DNA from 4 places in the Microbispora sp. CA-102843 genome. Region 4 is predicted to be linked to each of the others. Evidence: riboswitches for the same ligand, from Rfam matches in the RefSeq annotation. Region 4 holds a riboswitch; each other region holds the start of a gene.
What was found. A riboswitch is a leader RNA that binds a small molecule or an ion and turns the genes downstream of it on or off. The one in region 4 is predicted to bind cyclic di-AMP.
Positions count from the first base shown of each region.

Region 1: linked by a shared signal. The riboswitch ahead of ACQEVJ_RS09910 (coiled-coil domain-containing protein) and the one ahead of ACQEVJ_RS15365 (CHAP domain-containing protein) in region 4 are both predicted to bind cyclic di-AMP.
Region 2: linked by a shared signal. The riboswitch ahead of ACQEVJ_RS22250 (CHAP domain-containing protein) and the one ahead of ACQEVJ_RS15365 (CHAP domain-containing protein) in region 4 are both predicted to bind cyclic di-AMP.
Region 3: linked by a shared signal. The riboswitch ahead of ACQEVJ_RS20425 (glycoside hydrolase family 25 protein) and the one ahead of ACQEVJ_RS15365 (CHAP domain-containing protein) in region 4 are both predicted to bind cyclic di-AMP.

Region 1 covers NZ_JBNJNF010000001.1:2,118,112-2,123,902, reverse strand. Annotated here, with positions in the region: gene ACQEVJ_RS09930 (ATP-binding SpoIIE family protein phosphatase) at 1-699, shown strand, start outside; gene ACQEVJ_RS09925 (TIGR03086 family metal-binding protein) at 786-1,352, shown strand; gene ACQEVJ_RS09920 (DeoR/GlpR family DNA-binding transcription regulator) at 1,599-2,402, shown strand; gene galT (galactose-1-phosphate uridylyltransferase) at 2,457-3,515, shown strand; cyclic di-AMP (ydaO/yuaA leader) riboswitch at 3,586-3,724, shown strand; gene ACQEVJ_RS09910 (coiled-coil domain-containing protein) at 3,759-4,670, shown strand; gene ACQEVJ_RS09905 (dihydrofolate reductase family protein) at 4,761-5,312, shown strand; gene ACQEVJ_RS09900 (DinB family protein) at 5,354-5,791, shown strand, end outside.
Region 2 covers NZ_JBNJNF010000001.1:4,795,056-4,800,846, forward strand. Annotated here, with positions in the region: gene ACQEVJ_RS22225 (ABC transporter ATP-binding protein) at 1-103, opposite strand, end outside; gene ACQEVJ_RS22230 (efflux RND transporter periplasmic adaptor subunit) at 100-1,164, opposite strand; gene ACQEVJ_RS22235 (hypothetical protein) at 1,161-1,730, opposite strand; gene ACQEVJ_RS22240 (response regulator transcription factor) at 1,887-2,540, shown strand; gene ACQEVJ_RS22245 (sensor histidine kinase) at 2,537-3,706, shown strand; cyclic di-AMP (ydaO/yuaA leader) riboswitch at 3,914-4,047, shown strand; gene ACQEVJ_RS22250 (CHAP domain-containing protein) at 4,061-4,741, shown strand; gene ACQEVJ_RS22255 (ArsR/SmtB family transcription factor) at 4,900-5,247, shown strand; gene ACQEVJ_RS22260 (cytochrome P450) at 5,333-5,791, opposite strand, start outside.
Region 3 covers NZ_JBNJNF010000001.1:4,422,843-4,428,633, forward strand. Annotated here, with positions in the region: gene ACQEVJ_RS20410 (acyl-CoA dehydrogenase family protein) at 1-137, shown strand, start outside; gene ACQEVJ_RS20415 (oxygenase MpaB family protein) at 181-1,677, opposite strand; gene uppS (polyprenyl diphosphate synthase) at 1,674-2,399, opposite strand; cyclic di-AMP (ydaO/yuaA leader) riboswitch at 2,806-2,952, shown strand; gene ACQEVJ_RS20425 (glycoside hydrolase family 25 protein) at 2,965-3,687, shown strand; gene secD (protein translocase subunit SecD) at 3,751-5,791, opposite strand, start outside.
Region 4 covers NZ_JBNJNF010000001.1:3,264,069-3,269,859, reverse strand. Annotated here, with positions in the region: gene ACQEVJ_RS15380 (extracellular catalytic domain type 1 short-chain-length polyhydroxyalkanoate depolymerase) at 178-1,425, shown strand; gene ACQEVJ_RS15375 (ArsR/SmtB family transcription factor) at 1,490-2,284, opposite strand; gene ACQEVJ_RS15370 (DUF305 domain-containing protein) at 2,464-3,105, shown strand; gene ACQEVJ_RS15365 (CHAP domain-containing protein) at 3,112-3,894, opposite strand; cyclic di-AMP (ydaO/yuaA leader) riboswitch at 4,062-4,204, opposite strand; gene ACQEVJ_RS15360 (aldo/keto reductase) at 4,509-5,423, opposite strand; gene ACQEVJ_RS15355 (SDR family NAD(P)-dependent oxidoreductase) at 5,420-5,791, opposite strand, start outside.

The DNA of each region.
Region 1 (5,791 bases), 1.1 Mb from region 4:
GGGCACGTGCCGCCGATCCTGCTGCACCCCGACCGGTCGACCGAGATCATCGAGCTGCCCTCGGGCCTGCCTCTCGGCATCGGCAGCGACCCGCTGGAGTCGCGCGAGATGGTCCTGCCGCCCGGGAGCGTGCTCGCCCTCTACACGGACGGCCTCGTGGAGAGCCGGGAGCGGGACCTGGACGCCGGGATCATGGGGCTGCGCCGCCTGCTCGCCGGTCCGGTCGAGGACCTGGAGGACATGTGCGACGTGATCATCAGCAGCCAGCGGTCGGGCCACGAGCGTGACGACATCGCCCTGCTGGTGGCCCGGGTGCGCGATCTCGACCCGGACGAGGTAGCGACCTGCCCGTTGCCGGCCGACCCGCGGTTCGTCTCGCACGCCCGCCGCTTCGTCCGCGGCACCCTGCACAGGTGGGGGCTGGGCGGCCTGGTGGACAGCACCCAGCTCATCGTGAGCGAACTGGTCACCAACGCGCTCAAGCACGGCTGGCCGCCGATCGAGCTGCGCCTGCTGCGCGGCCTCACGCTGGTGGTCGAGGTCGTCGACGGCTCCCCCGCCGCGCCCGCCCCGCGCACGGCCGCCCCCGACGAGGACACCGGCCGCGGTCTCCAGCTGATCAAGCGGTTCGCCTACCGCTGGGGCACCCGGCCCACCGCGTACGGAAAGATCGTCTGGGTCGAGCAGCACCTCCCTTGACCCGGCGTCCCCTCCCCGGCGAGCGTGTATGACTGATCGTTGAGAAGAGTTACGTTCGAATGGGGAGTTCGTGGCGAGGAGGGGACATGATCGACATCCGTGACGCGTACCGCAGGGCGCTGGACGGTTTCGGGGACCGCCTCCATCTCGTCCGCCGCGGGCAGTGGGAGCTGCCGACTCCCTGTGTCGACTGGGACGTCCGGGGGCTCGTCAACCATGTCGTGGCCGAGAATCTGTGGGCCCCCGAGCTGCTGTCCGGCCGTACGGTCGCCGAGGTGGGGGACTCCTTCGAGGGCGACGTGCTCGGCGACGATCCGCTCAAGGCGTTCGAGGCGTCCGCGCAGGGCGCCGTCCACGCGGTGTACGCCGAGGGTGCCCTGACCAGCGTGACCCACCTGTCCTTCGGCGACGTGCTGGGTGAGGAGTACATCACCGAGCTGTTCGCGGACGCGCTCATCCACACCTGGGACCTGGCACGTGCCATCGGCGGGCCGGAACGGCTCGACCCCGAGCTCGTCGCCTCCTGCTCGGAATGGTTCGAGAAGGCGCGGGAGGACTATCGCGAGGCGGGAGTGATCGGGGACGAGCGGGACGTCCCGGCCGGCGCCGACCAGCAGACTCACCTGCTCGCCGCCTGGGGCAGGAACCTTTAAGCCCTACCGCGCAGGGCCTACCGCAGGTCCTACCGTCCTGTGGGCCGCCTGCCGTGGTTGGCCTTCTTCTTCTTGCGTGCCTTCGACTTGCGTGCGCGCCTGCCCATCACGACCGCCTTCCGTCGAGTACGGCTTTCGCTCACTGTCCTCCCCCCGGACCGCCGGCGACAAGTACGGGGACCCAACTCAACATGTCTCCACGCATGTGGGGCATAATTTGTTTGAATCTGTTGACAGGAGTGGTGGATGCTGGCCCAGCAACGGCAGCAGGCGATCCTGGAGAGGGTACGCAGAACCGGCGGGGTGCGCGTCGCGCAGCTCGTACGCGACCTCGGGGTCTCGGACATGACGATCCGCCGCGACCTGGAGGTCCTCGCGGAGCGCGGCCTGATCGTCAAGGTGCACGGCGGGGCGACCGCCACCGGCACCGGCTCGACGGAGGAGCCGGGCTTCGCGGCCAAGTCGGTGCGGCAGCAGGCCGAGAAGGAGGCCATCGCCCGCCGGGCCGCCATGCTCGTGAGGCCGGGCAGCTCCGTCGCCCTGTCGGCCGGGACCACGACCTGGACACTGGCCCACCATCTGGTGGACGTGCCCGAGCTGACCGTCATCACCAACTCCGTGCAGGTGGCCGACGTCTTCCATCGGGCGGGACGGCCCGACCAGACCGTGGTGCTGGTGGGAGGCGTGCGCACGCCCTCCGACGCGCTGGTCGGCCCGGTGGCCGTGGCGGCCGTCCGCTCCCTGAACGTCGACACGCTCATGCTCGGCGTGCACGGCATGAGCGTCCGGGCGGGTTACACCACGCCCAACCTGCTGGAGGCGGAGACCGACCGCGCCCTCATCGCGGCCGCCCAGCAGCTCGTGGTCCTGGCCGACCACACGAAGTGGGGAACGATCGGCATCAGCACGATCGCCGCCCTCGGCGAGGCCAGCGTGGTCGTGAGCGACGTCGGCCTGCCGGAGGAGGGGCGCGCCGCGCTGTCGGAGCACGCCGGCGAACTCCTCCTCACCGATCCGTCCGGGGAAACCGAGCTGGAGACCGCACTGTGACGCCGGGCCGAACCTTGACACCGGATACCGCACTGTGAAGCTGGAGACCGCTCTGTGAAGCGCACCATCACCCATCTCGCCGACGGCCGTGAGCTGATCTACTTCGACCGGCGCGACGACGCCGACCACAGCGCCACCGACACCAGGGACCTGCCGCCGCGCCCGCTCTCCTCCGAGCTGCGCTACGACCCCCTGATGGACGAGTGGGTGGCCGTCGCCCGGCACCGCCAGACGCGCACCCACCTGCCGTCCGCCGAGGAGTGCCCGCTCTGCCCGGCCCATCCCGGCTCGGAGATCCCCTCGCCGTACGAGGTGGCGGTGTTCGAGAACCGCTTCCCGTCGTTCAGCTTCAACACCGGCGCGTACGAGCAGGTGGGCGGGCTGAGCGAGGTGCGTCCGGGGATCGGGCGATGTGAGGTCGTCTGCTTCACCTCCGACCACGACGCGTCGTTCAGCTCGCTGAGCGACGAGCAGGCCGAGCTGGTCGTCGAGGCGTGGGCCGACCGCACGGCCGAGCTGGCCTCGCTGCCCGGTGTGGAGCAGGTCTTCTGCTTCGAGAACCGCGGCGCCGAGATCGGCATCACGCTGCCGCACCCCCACGGGCAGATCTACGCCTATCCGTACGTCACGCCGCGTTCCCGGCAGATGCTGGACGCCGCCGCCCGCCATCAGGGCGGCAACCTGTTCGCGGACGTCCTGGCCGCCGAGCGGAGGGGGCCCCGGGTGGTGGCCGCCAACGAGCACTGGACGGCCTTCGTCCCTGCCGCCGCGCGCTACCCGTTCGAGGTGCACGTCTACCCGCACCGTCGGGTCCCCGACATCCCCGCGCTGTCGCCCGAGGAGCGGGCCGCGTTCGCGCCGCTCTACATCGAGGTGCTGCGCCGCCTGGACGGACTGTTCGGCGTCGTCATGCCGTACGTCGCGGCCTGGCACCAGGCCCCGGTCACCTACCGCCGCGACCTCGCCTACCTCCACCTGCAGCTCTTCACGATCAGGCGCGCGCCGAACAAGCTGAAGTATCTCGCCGGATCGGAGTCGGCAATGGGCGCGTTCGTCAACGACGTGCTCCCGGAGGAGGCCGCCCGGATGCTCCGCGAGGCGGTAACGGCTTGATCTCCGAATGGTTGCGACTTGGGTGGCAGCCGCGCTTTCTTTACCATTAGTATCCCTCACACCGGCTGTCACAGCCGGTACGCCTAATCCCGGGCGCCTCGCCCGGGAGCCGGGGACCCAACCACGCACCTGGGGTCAAGGCAGTCGCCTGCCCGGGCTTCTCCAGCCCGAACCCGTCAGCTAACCCGGTCGGCAGATGGAGAGGAGTGGGCGCTGCCCCGCGCGTTCCCCCTGGCTGTCGGCGTGCTCACCTCGGCCGTCCTCGTGTTCGGCGCGGCCGCCCCGGGCGCCGCCGACCCCAAGCCGACGGAGAAGCAGCTCAAGAAGGAGCTGTCGGACCTGCGGAAGAAGGTCGACCGGCTGATCGGCGACTACAACGCCAAACGCGTCGCGCTCGCCAAGGCCCGCGTCGAGGAGAAGGCGGCACGCGGCCGGCTGGTCAAGGCGGAGGCCGACTACGAGGCCGCCAGCAACGCCGTACGGCAGATGGCCGGGCTGCGCTACCAGACCGAGAGCGCGATGGCGCTGCCCGACATGAACACCGCCGCGCTGAACTACCAGCTCAAGGAGGAGCAGGCCGCCAGGCTCGCGCGCTTCGACCAGGTCCGCGACGAACGGCAGCGGGCCGCGGACGCCGCCAAGACGCTGACCGAACAGCTCAAGGCGCAGGCCGCCGTGGTCGCCGGGCAGCGCGAGGACGCCGAGGATCTCATCGACGAGATCAAGGACAAGCTCGACGCGCTGATCCCGATCGCGCCGGGCAAGCGCGTGGGTGGGTCGTGGGCGCCGGAGCTGCCCAGCGGCTCCGACAACATCACGCCGCGGATGCGGCTCATGCGCACCGAGGTCGAAAAGCACTTCGATCTGCAGTTCCCGATCGGCTGCTACCGCGCCGAGAACAGCGGCGAGCACCCCCTCGGGCGCGCCTGCGACTTCATGATGAGCTCGGGCGGCGCCATGCCCTCCGCCGAGATGAAGGCACTCGGCGACAGCGTGGCCGCCTGGGCCATCAAGAACGGGCCGAAGCTGGGCGTGATGTACGTGATCTGGCAGCAGCGCATCTACAACCTCGGCCATCCGGGCTGGCGCACCATGTCCGACCGTGGCGGAATCACCGCCAACCACTACGACCACGTGCACATCTCGATGTACTGATCGGGCAGGCCGCCTGACGCGACGGCCCTTACGATCAGTTCATGCGTGCTGCGTATCAAGGGGCCCTGGTGATGAAGCGCGGTAACCGCCGTGGCTGACCTCACGGCGGACTTGTTCGTGTCGCTGGACGGCTTCGCCGCCGGCGTGGACGTGGGTGCCTTCTTCGACTACCCGGGTCCCGACCTCGACGCGTGGATACGTGAGGCGACCGACGAGCCTCAGCTGATGCTCATGGGGCGCGTCACCTATGAGGCGCTGGCGGCGATCTCGTCCGCGGCCACCGACGAGGCGAGCACCCGGATGAACGACCTGCCGAAGGCCGTCTTCTCCAACACCCTGCGCGAGCCGCTCGTCTGGAAGAACACCCGGCTCGTACGCGGCGATCTCGCCGAGCAGGTTCGGGCGCTCAAGCAGGAGTCGGACGTGCCGCTGCGCTCGATCGGCAGCCTCAGCCTGGTCAGAAGCCTGATGGAGCTGGGGTTGGTCGACCGGCTCCGGCTGATGGTCTTTCCCCTCACCTTGGGCGGCGACGGCCGGGAGCCCGCCTACGCCGGCTATCCCCGCACAGGGCTGGAGCTGGCCGCCACCAGGGTCCTTGACTCGTGCCTCGTCCTGCTCGAATACCGGCCCGCCCAGCTCTGATTGATGTGGCTCCGCGCCACGGCTCGGGGCAAGATGCCAGAATGACCGAAACACGTATCGATCCTCCCGCCGCCGCGGGAGAGCGCGCGATGCTGCGCGCCTGGCTGGACTGGCACCGTGAGACCCTCGCGATGAAGTGCGAGGGCCTCACGGAGGAACAGCTCCGGCTGCGCTCCGTGCCGCCCTCCAGCATGTCGCTGCTCGGCCTCGTACGGCACATGGCCGACGTGGAGCGGGGCTGGTTCCGGCGGCGGATCAACGGCGAGGACCTCGGCAGCATCTACTACAGCGACGACGACCCTGACGGCGAGTTCGACAACGTCGACACCGCGTCGGCCGAGGAGGCCTTCGCCACCTGGCGCGCGGAGATCGAGCACGCGCGTGCGGCCGAGGAGGCCTGCGCCGACCTGGACGTGCCGGCGAAGGAGGCCCGCCTGGGCGTCCACTACTCGCTGCGCTGGATCATGTGCCACATGATC
Region 2 (5,791 bases), 1.5 Mb from region 4:
CCAGCAGGTCCACCCCGCGCAGGGCCCGCACGCCGCCGCCGTACTCCTTGGTCACCTCGCGCAGCTCCACCACGTAGGGCTGCTCGGGCTGCGGGATGCTCATGTGGCGGGCACCCCGACCTTCATGCCCTCGGCGAGCCCGGCGCCGGTGATCTCGACCATGCCGCTGCCGAAGGCGCCGAGCTCCACCGGGACCACGCGGGTGGAGGGGCCCTCGACCACCTCGACGCCGAAGCCGCCCTCCCGCAGGGCCAGCAGCGCCTCCACGGGCACGGCCAGCACGTTCTCGCGCCGGTCGCTGACCAGCTCCACCTCGACCGGGGCCTTGTCGAGGCGGGTCTTCGGGGTCTTGCTCAGGGTGATGTCGACGTCGATGGTGCTGCCCTCGTCCTGGCCCTGCCCGGACGGGACGGCCTGGGCCACCGTGCCGACCGAGGTGATCTTCCCGGTGACCCGCTCGCCGCCGGGCAGTTCCACGGTGACCTTGGCGCCCTTCCTGGCCAGCGACTGGTCGTCGGTGGACAGGTCCACGTGCACCAGCCGCCGTACGCCCGACACGGTGAGGGCCGGACGACCGGGGGTGGTCCTGTCGCCGACCTCGACCTTGGCGTCGGTCACCCGGGCGGCGGCGGGCAGGAAGACCACCTGGGAGGCGTCCACCTGCCCGGTCTCGGGCAGCCCGGCGTCGTCCTGCCATTCCTTGACGGCCAGGTAGGTGGCGTAGCTGAAGTGGTGGTCCACGGTCAGGTCGTCGCCGTAGCCGAGGACCTTGAGGTTGCGTTCGAGCTGCTCGACGTCCGGGCCGTCGTCGACGCCCTGCCGCAGCGGGCGGTACATCGGCAGCGAGCCGTACATGAGGACCACCGGCCTGCGGTCCACTCTGAGCAGCGGGCGGCCGCGCCGGACGACCGCGCCCTCGGCGGGCACCCAGGTCACGGTGCCGGAGGCGTCGGTGGTCACCTGCCGCTCGCCGGAGTAGGTCAATGACCCCTCCACGGTCTTGGTGTCGACCAGGTCCTGGCGGGTGATCGACGCGGTGGCGGGCACCGGGGGCGGGGACGGCTCGGCCGCGCCGGCGCCGTCGCCGCCCGCGACGGCGACGGCCGTTCCCGCGGCGGCCAGGGCGAGGACGCCCGCGCCCGCGATCACGAGGCCCCTCCTCACGGCTTCCTCCCCGGCGCGTTCTCCTCGCAGGCCTTCTGCGCCTCTTCCATCGCCTTCTCCTGGCCCGGCTTGAGCTTGACCTGGATCCCCTGTCCGGGGGCCGGATCGGAGATGTCGATGCCGTGCTCGCGCATGCACTGGGCGAACTTGACCATCCGGTCGCGCGCCTCGGGGTCGTCGCCGCCGAGCTTGTCGCCGACCGCGTCCTTCATGAAGTGCTGGCAGGCCTGCATGGCCTTCTGCATCGAGGCCTCGTCGCCCTTCTTGCCCATGATGCGGACGCGGCCGTCGGGGCCGGGGTCGGGCACGTCCACGCCGTGCTCGCGCATGCACTGCGCGAACTTGAGCTGGGCCTCCTGGCGGTCCACCGTGGCCGAGGCCGACGGCCTGGCCGTGGCGCCGGTCCCGGCGCCTGACACGGTGCCCGACGTGGCGCCGCCCGCGCTGGCGATCCCGTCGTCCGCGGGGGCCGCGCCGCAGCCGGCCAGTGCCAGTGCGAGCCCCAATGTGAGCCCCAATGTGAGCCCGAGTGCCGGACCCAGGGCACGCAAAGGTCGTAAGCGCATGAGTCGTTCCTCCTCTGTCGCTCCTTCTCATCCAGGGCGTTCGCCCGGGACGGGGCCCAACTCCAGCGGAGGCGGTGCTAAACGCGGATAAGCGATCTCCGCTTATCCGCGGCTAACACCCCCTGCGCCACTCTCGGAGGCGAGCGGGAGGTTGGGATGCGGGTGCTCGTGGTCGAGGACGAGGAACAGCTGGCCGAGGCCGTCGCCCGGGGGCTGCGGCTGCACGCCATCGCGGTGGACGTGGCCTACGACGGTCAGGAGGCGCTCGAGCTGGCCGCCTACGTCGACTACGACGTGGTCGTGCTCGACCGCGACCTGCCCGAGGTGCACGGCGACGAGGTGTGCCGGGAACTGGTCACGGCCAGTGGGGCGAGCCGCATCCTCATGCTGACGGCGGCCGGGCGGGTGCGCGACCGGGTCGGGGGCCTGTCCCTGGGCGCCGACGACTACCTGGTCAAGCCGTTCGCGTTCGCCGAGCTGGTGGCCCGGATCCGGGCGCTGGCCCGGCGCTCGCCCCGGGCGATGCCTGCGGTGATCGAGCGGGCCGGGATCCGGCTCGACCCGGCCCGCCGTACGGTGGTGCGGGACGGGCGGCAGGTGGCGCTGGGCCGCAAGGAGTTCGACGTGCTGCACGAACTCATGCGCGCCAGCGGAGGGCTGGTGACCTCGGCCCGGCTGCGGGCGAACGTGTGGGACGAGCACGCCGACGCCGGCACGGGCGTGCTGCGCGTCACGATCACCTCGCTGCGCCGCAAACTTGGCGAGCCCCCGGTGATCGAGAACGTGCCGGGCCGGGGGTATCGGCTGTGATCCGCGTCCTGTCCTTGTGGGGCAGGCTCGGCCTGCGGATGCGGCTCACCCTGCTGTACGGCGGGCTGTTCTTCCTGGCGGGGTCGGTGCTGCTGTGGTTCACCCACCTGCTGACCGCGCGGGCGCTCAACCAGCGGTTCGTGGTGGCGGTGGCGTCGAAGGTGACCGGCACCCCCGATGCCGTGTTGGGGGGCAGGCTGCCCGACAGCGACATCCTCGCGCAGCGGGTGCGCACCGACGTCGAGCAGGGCGCGGCCGACGTGCTGACCGACGTGCTCCGCTCGTCGGTGATGGTCATGATCCTCGTCGGGGCCGTCGCCGTGGTGCTGGGCTACCTGGTGGCCGACCGCGCGCTGCGCCCGCTGGACCGGGTGACCGAGACCGCGCAGCGGCTGTCGGAGAGCACGCTGCACGAGCGGATCGCCCTGCGCGGGCCGCAGGACGAGGTCAAGCGCCTCGCCGACACCTTCGACGCGATGCTCGACCGGCTGCACCGGGTGTTCGACGCCCAGCGCCGGTTCATCGCCAACGCCTCTCACGAGCTGCGCACCCCGCTGGCGGTCAACCGTACGGTCCTGGAGGTGTCGCTGGAGGAGCCCGCGGCGTCGGAGGACCTCAAGGCGCTGGCCCGCGCGCTGCTCGGCACCAACGCGAGGTATGAGCGGCTGATCGAGGGACTGCTCATGCTGGCGCAGTCGGAGCAGGAGCTGAGCGCCCGCAAGCCGGTCGACCTGCGGCAGATCGTCCGTATGGCGATGGAGCAGATCGACCTGCAGCCGCGCCGCAGGAAGGTGGTCGTCCACGAGGACCTGTCCCCGGCGGTCGTGCACGGCGACCCGCTGTTCCTCGAACGCTGCCTGGTCAACCTGCTGGAGAACGCGATCAAGTACAACGTGCGTGACGGAGAGGTCTGGGTCCGGCTGCGGGAGGACGAGGCCGGGGTGAGCGTGACGGTGGAGAACACCGGGCCCCTGGTCCCGCCGTACGAGGTGGACGACCTGTTCGAGCCGTTCCGCCGGCTCGGCGGCGACCGCGTCCGCTCCGCCCGGGGGGCGGGGCTGGGCCTGTCCATCGTCCGGGCCATCGCCGTGGCGCACGGCGGCGGGGTGGAGGCGCTCCCCCGGCCGGAAGGCGGCCTGGCGGTGACCGTGCGCCTGCCCGGGTGAGCCCGGGTTTGCGCTGACGGCGAACCCGAGCGGCCCCGGTTACCCGCCCTCGCCGGGTTTGCCGCCTACCGACCAGTAAAATCTCAGTTGTTCTAACTTGACCGGTTTGACCTGGTCTATTACGTTTTAGGCAGCTCAGGGCGTACTTGCTCATCTCAATGGTCAAGAAGCCCACCTCAGACCGACGCGGCCGGCCCATTCCGGCCTGCCGCCCGGCCGCCGAGTCCGCGTCCGCGCGGAGCCGGGGACCCACCTCTCCTGGGGTGAATCGGCATGCGTGCCGTAGGGCGACTTCCAGCCCGAACCCGTCAGCTAACCCGGTAGGCGGCATGGAAGTAAGGGAGTTCGCCCCACATGCACGTCCTCAACACCTGTCTTCGCGCTGCCCTCGCGGGCGGGGCTCTCGCCTCGGCCGTGCTGATCTCAGCGCCGGCAGCGCACGCGGACAACCCGGCCACCGGCAAGGGCCCGGCGGCCGCGAAGTCCATGTCCGAGATCGCCTCCACGCTGCCCAAGGTCAGCGCGGACGACGTGCTGAACCTGGCCAGGAGCCAGATCGGGATCAGCGAGAACGCCTACGGCGGCGGGACCAAGTTCCAGCAGTGGTACATGACCACGCCCCGCGCCCGCGAGACCCTCGCCCGCGACGGCGGCACGCTCAAGGGCTACCTCAACGCGGCCTGGTGCGACATGTTCGTCTCCTGGGTGGGCCAGCAGCTCGGCATCGGCCCGGTCATGGGCTCCGACGCCTACACCGTGGAGCACGCTCACTGGTTCGCCGACCACAGCCGCTGGGGCCGTACGCCCAAGCCGGGCGCGGTGGTGTTCTTCAACTGGAACGGCAGCAAGAACATCGACGACGTCCAGCACGTCGGTTTCGTCGTCAAGGACAACGGCGACGGCACGATCCGGACCATCGAGGGCAACACCGGCGACGGCGGCGCCGTCGAGGCCCGCACCCGCCCCACCTGGCAGGTCGTCGGATACGGCTACCCGATGTACACCGCGGACGCCTCCGCCTCCGCCTCTTCCTGACGGACGACGGTCCCGAAGCGCGCCGGTGATCCCGGCGCGCTTCGCCGTCCCCGCCATCCCCGCCGTGGCCGGCCGTACGCTCAGCCTGCCCGAGCAGGCGAGAGCCGCCCGGCCGCCGCAAATTGACCTATATAAGCGTGAGCTGCGAGCCTTGCGGCATGCACGCGTTCGACGTCCTCGGCGATCCGGTGCGCCGCCGCATCCTGGAGCTGCTCGCCGAGGGCGAGCGCTCCGCCGGGGAGATCGGCGCGATCGTGCAGGAGGAGTTCGGGATCTCCCAGCCGGGGGTGTCCCAGCACCTGCGCGTGCTGCGGGACAGCGGCTTCGCGACGGTCCGGGCCGAGGGCACCCGGCGCCTGTACGCCGTCGACCCCGCGCCGCTGCGCGAGGTCGACACCTGGCTCGACCACTTCCGCCGCTTCTGGAACCAGCGCCTGGACGCCCTGGGCACCGAACTCGCCCGCGGCAAGAGGGAGCGCCGACTGGGTGACGGCGCTCGCCCGTGAATCGTGGCGCACGTGACGTGCCGCGTCATGCGGACGAGGGTCCGTCACCGCGGTATCCCGGCACTGCCGCGTCACCGGCTCTCGGTCACACGTCCCAGGTGACGGGGAGGCTCTTGACCCCGTAGATGTCGGCGGTCTCCGGGCGCAGCACGACCTCCTCGGCCGGCACGGCCAGCCGTAGCGTGGGGAAGCGGTTGAGCAGTGCGGGGAGCGCGACGCGCATCTCGACGCGGGCCAGCTGCTGGCCCAGGCACTGGTGGATGCCGTGGCCGAAGGCCAGGTGCCCGCCGTCCTGCCTGCGCAGGTCGAGCACGTGGGGGTCGGTGAAGCGCTCCGGGTCGCGGTTGGCGGTGTTGTAGGACAGGATCAGCGTTGTGCCGGCCTTGATGGTGTGGCCGCCCAGCTCGACGTCCTCCAGCGCCGTTCTCATGAACGTCTTGGCGACGCTCAGATACCGCAGCAGCTCCTCCACGGCCCCGTCGGTGAGCGCGGGATCGGCGCGTAGCGCGGCCAGTTGCGCGGGATTTCGCAGCAGCGCGAAGGT
Region 3 (5,791 bases), 1.2 Mb from region 4:
CGATCCAGCGGTTCTGGCGGGACGCCCACGTGGGACTGACCCACGCGATCCACGTGCCCGGCTCGGTCTTCCACGTCTCCGCGCTGACGCAGCTCGGCATCGAGCCGCCGCACGGCCCGATGCGCTCGATGATCTAGCGGAGGTCGGCTTCCGCCGGCGGGCGTGCCGGAGGCGACGCCGTCAGGACTGGGCGAACATCTGGTCGTAGGCGCCGGAGTGCCGGCGGCCCGCCATGAAGCTCAGGAACCGGCGGACGAACTCGCCGCGGGTCAGTCGCTCGCCGGCGTCGCCGCCGCCCGGGTCGTGGTCGAACGCCGTACGGAAGAGGGCCTGATACTCCCGCGCGTCGATGGTCTGGTCGTCGTCCGTGTCGGTGATGTCGAAGAGGACCTCGGCGATCCTGATGAGGGCGGAGCCGGCCATGGCGGCGGTGGCCGCGGCGTACTCGTGGCCGGTGATGCGCCCGTCGCCGTCGGTGTCCAGCTCCTTCTGCAGCTCGCGCCACCAGTCGGCGAAGGCGGCGAACAGCCGGTCCTCGTCCTGGGCGTCCAGGTCGAGACGGGTGGCGATCTCCCGGGCCATCGCGGCGAGGTCGGGCCAGTCGAGGTGGCCGTCGCCGGTCTGGTCCAGGACCTCGGAGAAGAACCGCGAGGCGGAGCGCACCGCCGAGTCGCCGGAGGCCGCCGTTCCCGGAACGGGAGTGAGGAGGCGCAGGAGCGCTCCCGCTTTCGCCGCGCCCCGGCGTAGCCCCGGTAGCACGTGTAGCCCTGACAGCACGTCCAGCCCCGGTAGCGCGCGCAGCCCTGCCTGCGCGTCGCCGCCCCGCCGTGGGGCGTACGCCGGGTCGAGCATGGTCATCACCGTGTCGAGCCGCGTCCACGCCTCCGGCAGCAGCCGCGTCGCGAGCCTGGTGGACAGGTAGGCGGCGTGCATCAGCGTGCGCGTGCCCGGCAACTCGGCGAGCCCCAGGCGCGCGCGGAGCGACTCGGGCAGCGACGCCACGACGATCGCGGTGGCCGCGGGGCCGGCGAGCGCCCTGCCCGCCGCCCACACGGCCGGCTGGTCGCGGAGCATCGGGGGAGCGGGCACCTGCGCGAACAGGCGGTCGAGGATGACGTGGACCGCTTCGGTGTTCTCCAGCCGCTCCTCGACCACGGACGCGTAGTAGCGCCAGAACTCTCTCAGAGTGGGCGGAAGCTTGCCCCCGTAGGGGTCCATCAGGGCGAGGAACGCCTGGAACTCGGCGTACAGCCGGTCCAGGACGGGGCCGTCGAGGGACTCGCCGCTCAGCCGGCACATCGTGACCGTGGACTCGAACAGCGTCGCCACCACCCAGGCGCGCGCCTCCGAATCCGCGGCGTTGAAGGGGCGGCCCTCGCCGTCGGTGCCGGTGATGCGCGCGTGCAGGCGGTTGAGCCGGGCCGCCTCCCGCTGCCGCACCTGCTTGTCGGGATCGACCATCCGCTGCGCGCTGAGCACGGTGTTGCGCAGCCGCCGCCACGGGTGCGCCACGAAGGTCGAGTTGGTCATCAGCGCGGCGCCGATCTGCGGGTGCGCGGCCTCCAGGACGATGGCCCGGGTCGCCACCAGCCCCCAGCGCGTCTGGCGGGTCAACTCGTGGAGCATCGATCCCGGGCCGAGCGGGTCGGTGAAGTCCTCGGACACGGCGTCGCTCATCGACTTCCCTTTCCTGTCGGGGCAGGTGCCTGTACGCCGCCGAACCGGCGGTCGCGCCGTCGGTAGACCTCCAGGCATTCCCAGAAGTGCTCGGCCCGGAAGTCCGGCCACAGCACCCGGGGAAAGACCCATTCGGCGTAGGCGACCTGCCAGAGCATGAAGTTGGAGATCCGCTGTTCTCCGGAGGTGCGGATGACCAGGTCCACCTCCGGCATGTCGGGGTGGGGCAGACGGCGGGCGAAACTCTCCTCGGTGACCTGCTCGGGCGGCACCCCGTCGCGGATCAGCGACCGGGCGGCCTCGACGATGTCGCGGCGACCGCCGTGGTCGAACGCCACCGTCAACGTCATCCGCCGGTTGTCGCGGGTCAGCGCCATCAGGTCGGCGATGTCCCGGGCCAGCGCGGGCGGGATCCGCGGGTCGGTGACCCCGAGGAAACGGCAGCGGATCCCGCGTGTGTGCAGTGCCAGGGCGTGTTTCCGGATGGCGCGCCGCACCAGGCGCAGCAGGACGTCGACCTCGGCGGCCGGGCGCCGCCAGTTCTCGGTGGAGAAGGCGTACAGGCTCAACCACTCGACGCCGGCCGTGTGGGCCGCCTCGATGACGTCGATCACCGCGGCCTCGGCCGCCCGATGCCCCGCGGTGCGGGGCATCGATCGCTGCGCGGCCCACCTGCCGTTCCCGTCCATGACGCACGCCACGTGACGAGGGATGCCTCTCACGCCGCTCGCCTTTACGGTCACCGAACGCGCCGCAGGTCACAGGAACCGCAGCGGGAACGAGACGACGACATCGCGACCACGACGCAGACCCCCAAGTGAATCCCTCCGAGGACGGACTCTTTCACAGAATGTGATCTGGCGAACACTTACCGTTGGTAATCACGGGTCTTACCCCCTGGTGGGGTTCGCGCGTCAGGGGCGGCCGGGCCACGACGGGGGCCGGGTGGGGCTGATGGGGTCATGGTGGTGGGGGTGTGGTCCGGGCGGTATCGGGCCAGGTAAAGACATGTTTTGTCCTGTTTACACCATTCTGGTGCTGTGTGTACCTTTAGGGCACACAGCTTGGGTACCGACCGACTTCCGGCGTCGTATCCCCTTGCCGTGTCGTTGCCCGGACCGCGCGATGATCGCGCGGCCGCCGAATCCGCGTCATGCGGAGCCGGGGACCCACTCTCTTCGGGGTGAATCGGCGCGCAGGCCCCCCAGATGCGCCCGTAGGGCACTTCCTGCCCGAACCCGTCAGCTAACCCGGTAGGCGGCATGGAAGCAAGGAGTCAACCCCGTCATGTCCACCCATCGGCTCTCCCTCGGGAGCCGGCCCTCCGGCCGGCGCCTGCGCTCCGCCCTCGCGGCGGCGACCCTCGCGGTCTCGGCCGCCACGGCCACCGTCACGGCGGCCGTCGTCCTGCCTGCCCCGGCCTACGCGAACCCGCACACGTACGGTCAGGACGTCTCCGGCTACGAGGCCGACCACGACTGGATGAACAGCCGCGCGCAGTTCGGCTTCATCAAGGCCACCGAGGGGACCTCCTGGGTCGACTCGTCCTTCCCCCGGCACTGGCAGGAGCTGGCCAAGAAGGGCATCGTCCGCGGCGTCTACCACTACGGCCATCCCGGCAACGACCCCATCGCCGAGGCCGAGCACTTCCTCGACGTGGTGAACGCGCAGCCGCGCAGGCCCGGCGACATCCTGGTCCTCGACCTGGAGACCACCGACGGCCAGTCGGTCCAGCACGTCAACCAGTGGGCCAAGACCTGGCTGGAGTACGTGACGGCCAAGACCGGGACCAAGCCGATGTTCTACAGCGGCTGGAACTTCGCCGACGAGTACGGCCACGGCCTCGGCGCGTACCCGCTGTGGGTGGCCCACTACAGCAAGGCCCCGGGCGACATCACGCCGCCCGCCGACTGGAAGTCCTGGGCGATCCACCAGTACACCGACTCGCCCATCGACCAGAACGTCTCCCCGCTGACGCCCATCCAGTTGCGCGCGCTCGGCCGTCCGTAGCCGCACGGGCCCCGGGGCGGGCGTCCAGCCCCGGGACCCACGCCCGCCGGTCAGGCCGGCGCGTCAGACCACCGCGCCGGAGCCGTCGCGCCGCGCGGGCCTGGCACGCGGGGCGGCGGGAACCGGCGGCGGCTGGGTGTTGCGCCTCTCCAGCGCGATCGCCACCGGCCCGGCCACGAACGACGACGTCAGCGTGCCCACGACGATGCCGAGCAGCAGGGCGATGGCGAAGTCGCGCAGCGAGTCGCCGCCGAACACCGCCAGCGCCGCCAGGATGAACAGCGCGCCGAGCCCGGTGTTGACCGTGCGCGGCACGGTCTGCAGGATCGCGGTGTTCACCACGCCGCCGAACGGCTCCCCGCGCCGCACCGGCCACAGCTCGCGCACCCGGTCGAAGAGCACGACCTTGTCGTTGACCGAGTAACCGATGATCGTGAGCATCGCCGCCAGGAACACCCCGTCGATCGGCTTGTCCATCCAGGCGAACGCTCCGACGACGACGGCCGCGTCCAGGAACAGCGCCGCCACGGCCGCCGTGCCGAACGTCCACCGGAACCGGAACGCCAGGTAGACGAGCTGCGCGGCGAGCGCGACGGCGAGCGCGATGAGCGCGTTGCGGCGCAGCTCCTCACCGAGGCTCGGCCCGATGAGCTCGTCACGCTGCTTGGTGACCTCGCCCACGCGCCGGTCCAGCGCATCTTCCATGCGGACCACGTCGTCGGCGCTGATCTGCCCGGTACGCACCGAGATCGCGTCGTCCGACCGCTGAACGACGGCCGAGGGGAACCCGGCGTCCGCCACCGCCTGCCTCGCCGCGGCGACGTCGACGGGCCTGCTCGTGCCGAACTCCACGATTCGGCCGCCGGTGAACTCGACGCCGTAGTTCAGCCCACGGGTGACCAGTCCCGCGCCCGCCAGCACGAGCAGCCCGGCCGCGACGGCGAGCCACAGCCGCCTGCCGCGCATCAGGTCCGGGTTCCGCCGGGTCAGCCAGGTCCTGACGCGGCCGATCGAGCCGATGCCGGACGCCCGGGGGCCCATCCTGGCGATCAGGGCGGCGGCGAGCACCCGGGTGATCAGCATCGCCGAGACCAGCGAGGCGAGCACGCCGATGGCCAGCGTCACGCCGAAGCCCTTCACCGGCCCGGAGGCCAGCCAGAACAGCAGCCCCGCGGCGAGCAGGGTGGTGATGTTGGAGTCGGCGATCGCGCTCCAGGCGTTCTTGAAGCCCCGGTCGAGGGCCGCCTTGAGGCCCCGGCGGGGCGCCTCGCCGTACTCCTCCCTGGCCCGTTCGAAGACCAGCACGTTGGCGTCCACCGCCATGCCGATCGCCAGGACGAACCCGGCCAGGCCGGGCAGCGTGAGCGTGGCTCCCATGGCCACGAGCCCGGCGTACGAGATCAGGCCGTAGCAGGCGAGCGCGACCGCGGCCAGCACGCCCACCAGCCGGTAGACGACGCCGATGAACACCGCGGTCAGGATCACCCCGACGACGCCGGCCTTGGCGCTCGCCGCGATGGCGTCGGCGCCGAGGGTCGGGCCGACGGTCCGCTGCTCGACCACTTCCAGCGGCACCGGGAGCGAGCCGCCCTTGACCAGGACCGCGAGGTTCTGCGCCTCCTGCGGGGTGAACGACCCGGTGATCTGCGTGGTGCCGCCGGAGATCCCCGCGTCGCAGGCCACCGACTCGGCCACCTGCGGCGAGGAGATGATCTCGTTGTCGAGGACGATGGCGACGCGGCGCTTGTGGTCGCCGACCGGCGCGCAGGCCGCCTTCCCGGTCAGCTCCCGCCAGGGGCCGGGCTCCTTGAAGTCGATCGTGACGAACCAGCCGGGCCCCATCTGGGGGTCGCTGCGCGCGGCGGCGTCGGTGACGCCGGCCCCGCTGAGGGCGACCGGGCCGAGCTTCAGCTTCTGGCCGCTCTCGTCGGCGATCGCGTCCTTGTCGCCGTCCTCGGCGGGGCCGAGCACCGTATGGAAGTTGAGCTGAGCGGTCTTGCCGATGACCGAGGCGGCCTCGCGCGGGTCGAGCACGCCGGGCAGTTCGACGATGATCCGCCTTTCGCCGGAGCGGACCAGGGTGGGATCGACGACTCCGAGGGCG
Region 4 (5,791 bases):
CGGCGGTCGGCGGCGCCACGTCCCTGACATGACCGCTGAACGGACCTGTGTCCGCTCATGCGGCGGCGCCATGACAGAGCCGCGAAAAATGTGTCCGGCGGACATGTCCGGAGGATCGCCGGAGTTCTAGCGTGCGCGGAAAGGATCGATGCGCCAGGTCACCCGAGGAGCCCCCCCATGGTCACGTCCTTTCCCGCCCGGCCGCCGCGAGCGGCCCTCTCCCTCACGACCCTCCTGCTCGTCCTGGCCGGCCTGCTCGGCACGGCCCTGACCGCCCCGCCCGCGCGGGCCGCCTCGCTGGTGCAGGTCGGCTCGTTCGGGTCCAACCCCGGCAACCTGGCGATGTACGCCTACCGCCCGGACGGCCTGCCCGGCGGCCGGCCGCTCGTGGTGCTCCTGCACGGCTGCACGCAGAACGCGAGCGGCTACTTCGCCAATTCCGGGTGGCGCACGTACGCCGACCAGTGGGGCTTCGCCCTGGTGCTGCCGCAGACCTCCAGCGCCAACAACTCGTCGAGCTGCTTCAACTGGTTCCAGACCGGCGACACCACGAGGGGGCAGGGCGAGGCCGCGTCCATCCGCGCCATGGTGGCGTACGCGGTCGCCGAGTACGGGACCGACCCCTCACGGGTCTACGTGTCGGGATTGTCGGCGGGCGGGGCGATGTCCGCCGTCATGCTGGCGACATACCCGGACGTCTTCGCCGCCGGATCGATCGCGGCCGGCCTGGCCTACCGCTGCGCGAGCAGCCTGACCGAGGCGTCCGGCTGCCAGTACGGCCCGACGAGCAGAACCCCGCAGCAGTGGGGTGACCTGGTGCGGAACGCCTACCCCGGCTACACGGGGCGGTACCCGCGGGTGGCCGTCTGGCAGGGCCAGTCCGACTACACGGTCGTCCCCGCCAACGGCGCCCAGTTGCGCGACCAGTGGACGAACGTGCGGGGCGTCTCCCAGACTCCCGCCTCCACCCGGTCGCTCACCGGCGGCACCACGCTCAAGGTGTACGGCGACGACGACGTACGCCTCTACGAGATCAGCGGCATGGGCCACGGCCTGCCGGTCGATCCGGGCAACGCCGCCGACCAGTGCGGCGCCACCGCAGCGTACTTCCTCGACACGATCTGCTCGGCCTACCACGACGCCCGCTTCTTCGGCCTCGACGGCGGGGCCCAGCCCAGCCCCAGCCCCACGCCCACCATCACGCCCAGCCCCTCGCCCAGCGTCACACCCAGTGCCACGCCGCCGGGCGTGTGCGTACGGGCCAGCAACTACGCCCACACCACCGCCGGTCGGGCGTACCAGTCCGGCGGCTACACCTACGCGAAGGGGTCGAACGACGCGATGGGCCTGTGGAACACCTTCACCACGCACGCGCTGCGCCAGACCGGCCCGGACTACTGGGTGCTCGCCGACGGCCAGTGCTGATCCACCGCATTCCTGCCGGCCGCGCCCCGCGCCCTGCCCGGCCGCGCGGGGCGCGGCCCACGCGTCATGCGCTCCCGGCTGGGAGGGGCTCGCCCGTCTCCAGCAGGGTCTTGAGTGCGGACAGCACCTGAGGCCAGCCCTCGCCGACCATCTCCCGCACGGTGCTGCCGGGATCGAAGCCGTCGTGGACGACGGTCAGCTTGACCGTCTCCCCCACCGGCTCGATCTCGAACGTCACCCGTGACCTGCGCTCCGTCTTCAGCCTGGCGAGCACGTCCTCCCCCAGACCGACCGCCTCGGCCCACTCGGGCGTGAAGGAGTGCCAGGTGTACGAGAGACGGCGGCCGGGCTCGGATTCGATGACGACCTGCTCGGGATCGGCGATCGCTACGCCGCCCTGATGCCACGTCATCGGCGCCCCCGCTCGCCAGTCGGTGTCGAAGGACAAGCCCCAGTAGCGCCGGGTGAAGGCGGGGTCGGTCAGGGCCTGCCACAACCGCTCGGGCGTGGTCCTGATGTAGGTGGTGTAGACGAACTCGGGGTTGCCCATCGGTTCCTGCTCCAATGCGTTCTTGAGATCGGCAAGAGCACGGGCCCGCTCGCGGTCGAACCTGCTCATCCAGCGGTCCGCGATGGCGTTGACGGGCACGGCGTTGAGGTAGTGCAGCTTCTCCCGGCCACGCCACACCGTGGTCACGAGGTTCGCCGCCTCGAGCACCGCCAGGTGCTTGCTGACCGACTGCCGCGCCATGTCCAGCCCCGCGCACAGCTCACGCAGCGTCTGGCCGTTGCGGGCGTTCAGGCTGTCCAGCAACCGGCGGCGACTGGCGTCGGCCAGCGCCTTGAACACCTCGTCCATCTTCCCCATCCCGAACACGCAGCCATTTGGCTGCACGAAATATATGCAGCCCTTTGGCTGCATGTCAACGTCTCCCGCTGGCCGCCTCACCGGGCGCGGAGCAGGCGAGAACCGCCGGAGGAATGACCGGCATCCGGCCGGGAACGTCCCGACAGCAGGGGTCTCCTCGGAGGTGTCCGATGAAGAGACGTGTTCTGCCGGCGGCCCTGCTGGCGGCCGGTCTGCTGGTCGGCGTGACCGGCGCGTACGGCTCCGCCGCCCGGGCCGGGACGCCGGCCCCGCCCGCCGCGCTCGCCGTGTCCGCCATCACCGCGCCGGCGGCCGACCACAACGACCAGGACGTCATGTTCGCCCGGATGATGATCCCGCATCATCGTCAGGCGGTGGAGATGGGGAGGTTGGCCGAGAACCGCGCGGCGGACCCCCGGGTCGCGCGGCTCGCCCGGCGGATCGAGGCCGCCCAGGCTCCCGAGATCCAGACGATGAGCGGCTGGCTCACGGCCTGGGGTGAGCGGGTGCCCGGCGAGAGCCCCGCACCGGCGCACCACGCCATGCCCGGCATGATGTCCGCCGAGGACATGCGGCGACTCGAAGGGCTGTCCGGCCGGGCCTTCGACCGGGCCTTCCTCACGATGATGATCCGGCACCACGAGGGCGCCGTCGCCATGGCGCGCGACGAGCTGCGCGCCGGAGTCTACGAGCCGGCGCGGCGGATGGCGGCGTCCATCGTCTCCAGCCAGTCGGCCGAGATCAGGGAGATGAAGGGCCTGCTGGGTCAGGCCGCCGCGACCCCGTACGGCGGGCCGTCGCCGCACCGATAAGGGAGGTCACCCGCGCCTGCGATGGCGTCCGCGGGACGTCGCCGCCGTGGTCTTGACCCGGAGCCCGGTCACGGCGGTGGAGACCACCGCGAACAGCAGACCGGCCGGCAGGACGGCGTCGCCGGGCGACCACACGACGTCGAGGGACTGCCCCTGCGTGGCCGCCATGTTCCTGGTGGCCGGCCCCGCCGCGCCCTGGACGCTCGCGTGCACGGCCGCCACGGGCTGGATCGTCACCGGCGCCTTCGGCGTCACCTTGACCTTGCGCGGCAGGCCGTACCCGACGATCTTGCTCTTGTCGCGTACCTTCCGCTTCAGCCACACGCCGTCGACGTTGCCCTCGATCGTGTGGACCTTCCCGCCGACGACCTTCTCGACCACGCCGACGTGGTCGATGTCGCGGATTTTCTTGGACCCCGACCAGGCGAAGAAGACCACGGCGCCCGGCTCGGGCCTGTCGCTCCAGGCCTGGTGCTTCTTGAACCACTTGGCGTGCCGCGTGGTCAGCGCGAACTCGCCGACGTGGTCCTGCACCCCGGCACGGTCCGCCGCCCAGGAGACGAACATGTCGCACCAGGGGGCGGTCTTGAAGTCGGGGTCCTTGGCGACGTTGTCGGCGTACCACGCGCCGAACTTCGTGTGTTTCCCGGCTCGTTCGCGGTAGCCCAGTTCCGGGCGGACGGCGTCGAGCAGCTGTCGAGCTATCGGATCGGTGGAAATCGGAGGCTCCTCATGGCGCGCTTCGAGACATGACGAACCGGCCCGCGGGGCGTGACGGCATGACGGCATGGCCGTCCGAGGACACTGCCGCGGCGGGGCGGAATCAGAAACGGGAGATGTGGCAGCCCGTCACGGGCGCGCCATCACCCCGGAAGCCTGGAGACGTTCCAGGGCTGGCATGTGGTCCGGCGATGCGACGCGGACCGGGTGGGCAGGTGGAGCCGACACTCCACGCGCTCTCCTCTCCTTGGCCGCCTACCGGGTTAGCTGACGGGTTCGGGCCAGGAGTAGCCCTACCGGATGGTCCGGATTCACCCCAAGAGACGTGGGTCCCCGGTTCCCGGGATCGATGACTTCCGGGATTCGGCGGTCGCCGGTCGTCCTCGGGTTGAGGACCGCTCACCGGCGAGATACACGGGAAGCTTAATAGATAACAAGTAAGACACGGCCAAAACCGGCAAACGGCATGATTCTGGCCGCCACCGTTCCGTGCTTCCGCAGGTCCTCACGGTCGCGGGCCGCCCGCGGTGACATGCGCCACACAGCCGTACGGCACTCGCGCCCGCCCCGTCCGCCCGGCGGGCGGGGTCGGAGGCCACACACCCGGGCGGCCGTCCCCCCGAACACGCCGACAGCGCCTGGCGGGCGGCAGTTCGCCCGCCAGGCGCGATCAGGCGGCGGGGTCAATCAGCAGGGTCCAGTTCCTTCCACAGCTCTCCGGGCACGGGCGTGGCGGCGAGGTCGAGGTCCTCCCGGACCTCCTCCGCGCTGCGCGCGCCGATCAGGACCGTGGTGACGGCCGGATGCCGGTGCGGGAACCGCAGGGCCGCGGAGGGCAGCGGCACGCCGTAGGACGCGCAGATCCGGCCCAGCTCACGCGCCCGCTCCAGCACGGCGGGCGGGGCGGCGTCGTAGTCGTAGGTGGTGCCGCCGGTGAGGACTCCGCTGTTGAACACCCCGCCTGCGACGACGGCGACGCCGCGCCGTTCGCATTCGGGCAGCAACTCCCGCGCGGCGGAGCGGTCGAGCAGCGTGTAGCGTCCCGCGACCAGGACGGCGTCGAGGTCGGTCTCGCGGACGAAGCGAGTCAGCATCTCGGCCTGGTTCATCCCGGCGCCGATCGCGCCGACCACCCCCTGGTCGCGCAGCTCGGCCAGCGCCGGGTACGCCTCCCCGGCGGCCTGCTCCCAGTGGTCGTCCGGGTCGTGGATGAACACCAGGTCGAACCGGTCGAGCCCGGTCCGCGTCAGGCTGTCGTCCAGCGAACGCAGCACGCCGTCGCGGCTGTAGTCCCGCACCCGCACGTAGCCGGTGCGGCCGGGGAACCCCTCCTCCTCGCCCTGGCCGGGCACCAGCACGCGGCCCACCTTCGTGGAGACGACCGCCTCCCCGGCGGCGTCCCCCGGCAGGCCGCGCAGGAAGCGTCCGAGGCGTTCTTCCGCCAGCCCGGTCCCGTAGTGCGGCGCGGTGTCGAAGTAGCGGATCCCCGCCTCCCACGCGGCGGCCAGCGCCCGCTCGGCCTCTTCCTCGCTGACCGGCGCGAACAGCCCGGCCAGCGGCGCGGTGCCCAGCCCGTACGGCCCGAGTGGGATCCTCACGGCGACACCGGCCTCAGCCGCAGGCCGGCCATTCCGCCGTCCACGGCCAGCTCGACCCCGGCCGTGGACCCCGCCCTCGGGCTGGCCAGGTACGCGACGGCATGGGCGACCTCCTGCGCCGTCACCAGGCGGCCGTGCGGCTGGCGGGCGCACAGCGCGGCGCGCTCGGCTTCGGGGTCGGGAGCGGCGTCCAGCAGCCGGCCTACCCAGGGGGTGTCCACGGTGCCGGGGTTGACGCAGTTGACCCGGATCCCCTCGCGGATGTGGTCGGCCGCCATCGCCCGGGTCAGCGCCAGCACCGCCCCCTTGGACGCCGAATACAGCGCCCGCTGCGGCAACCCGGCCGTCGCGGCGACCGAGCAGGTGTT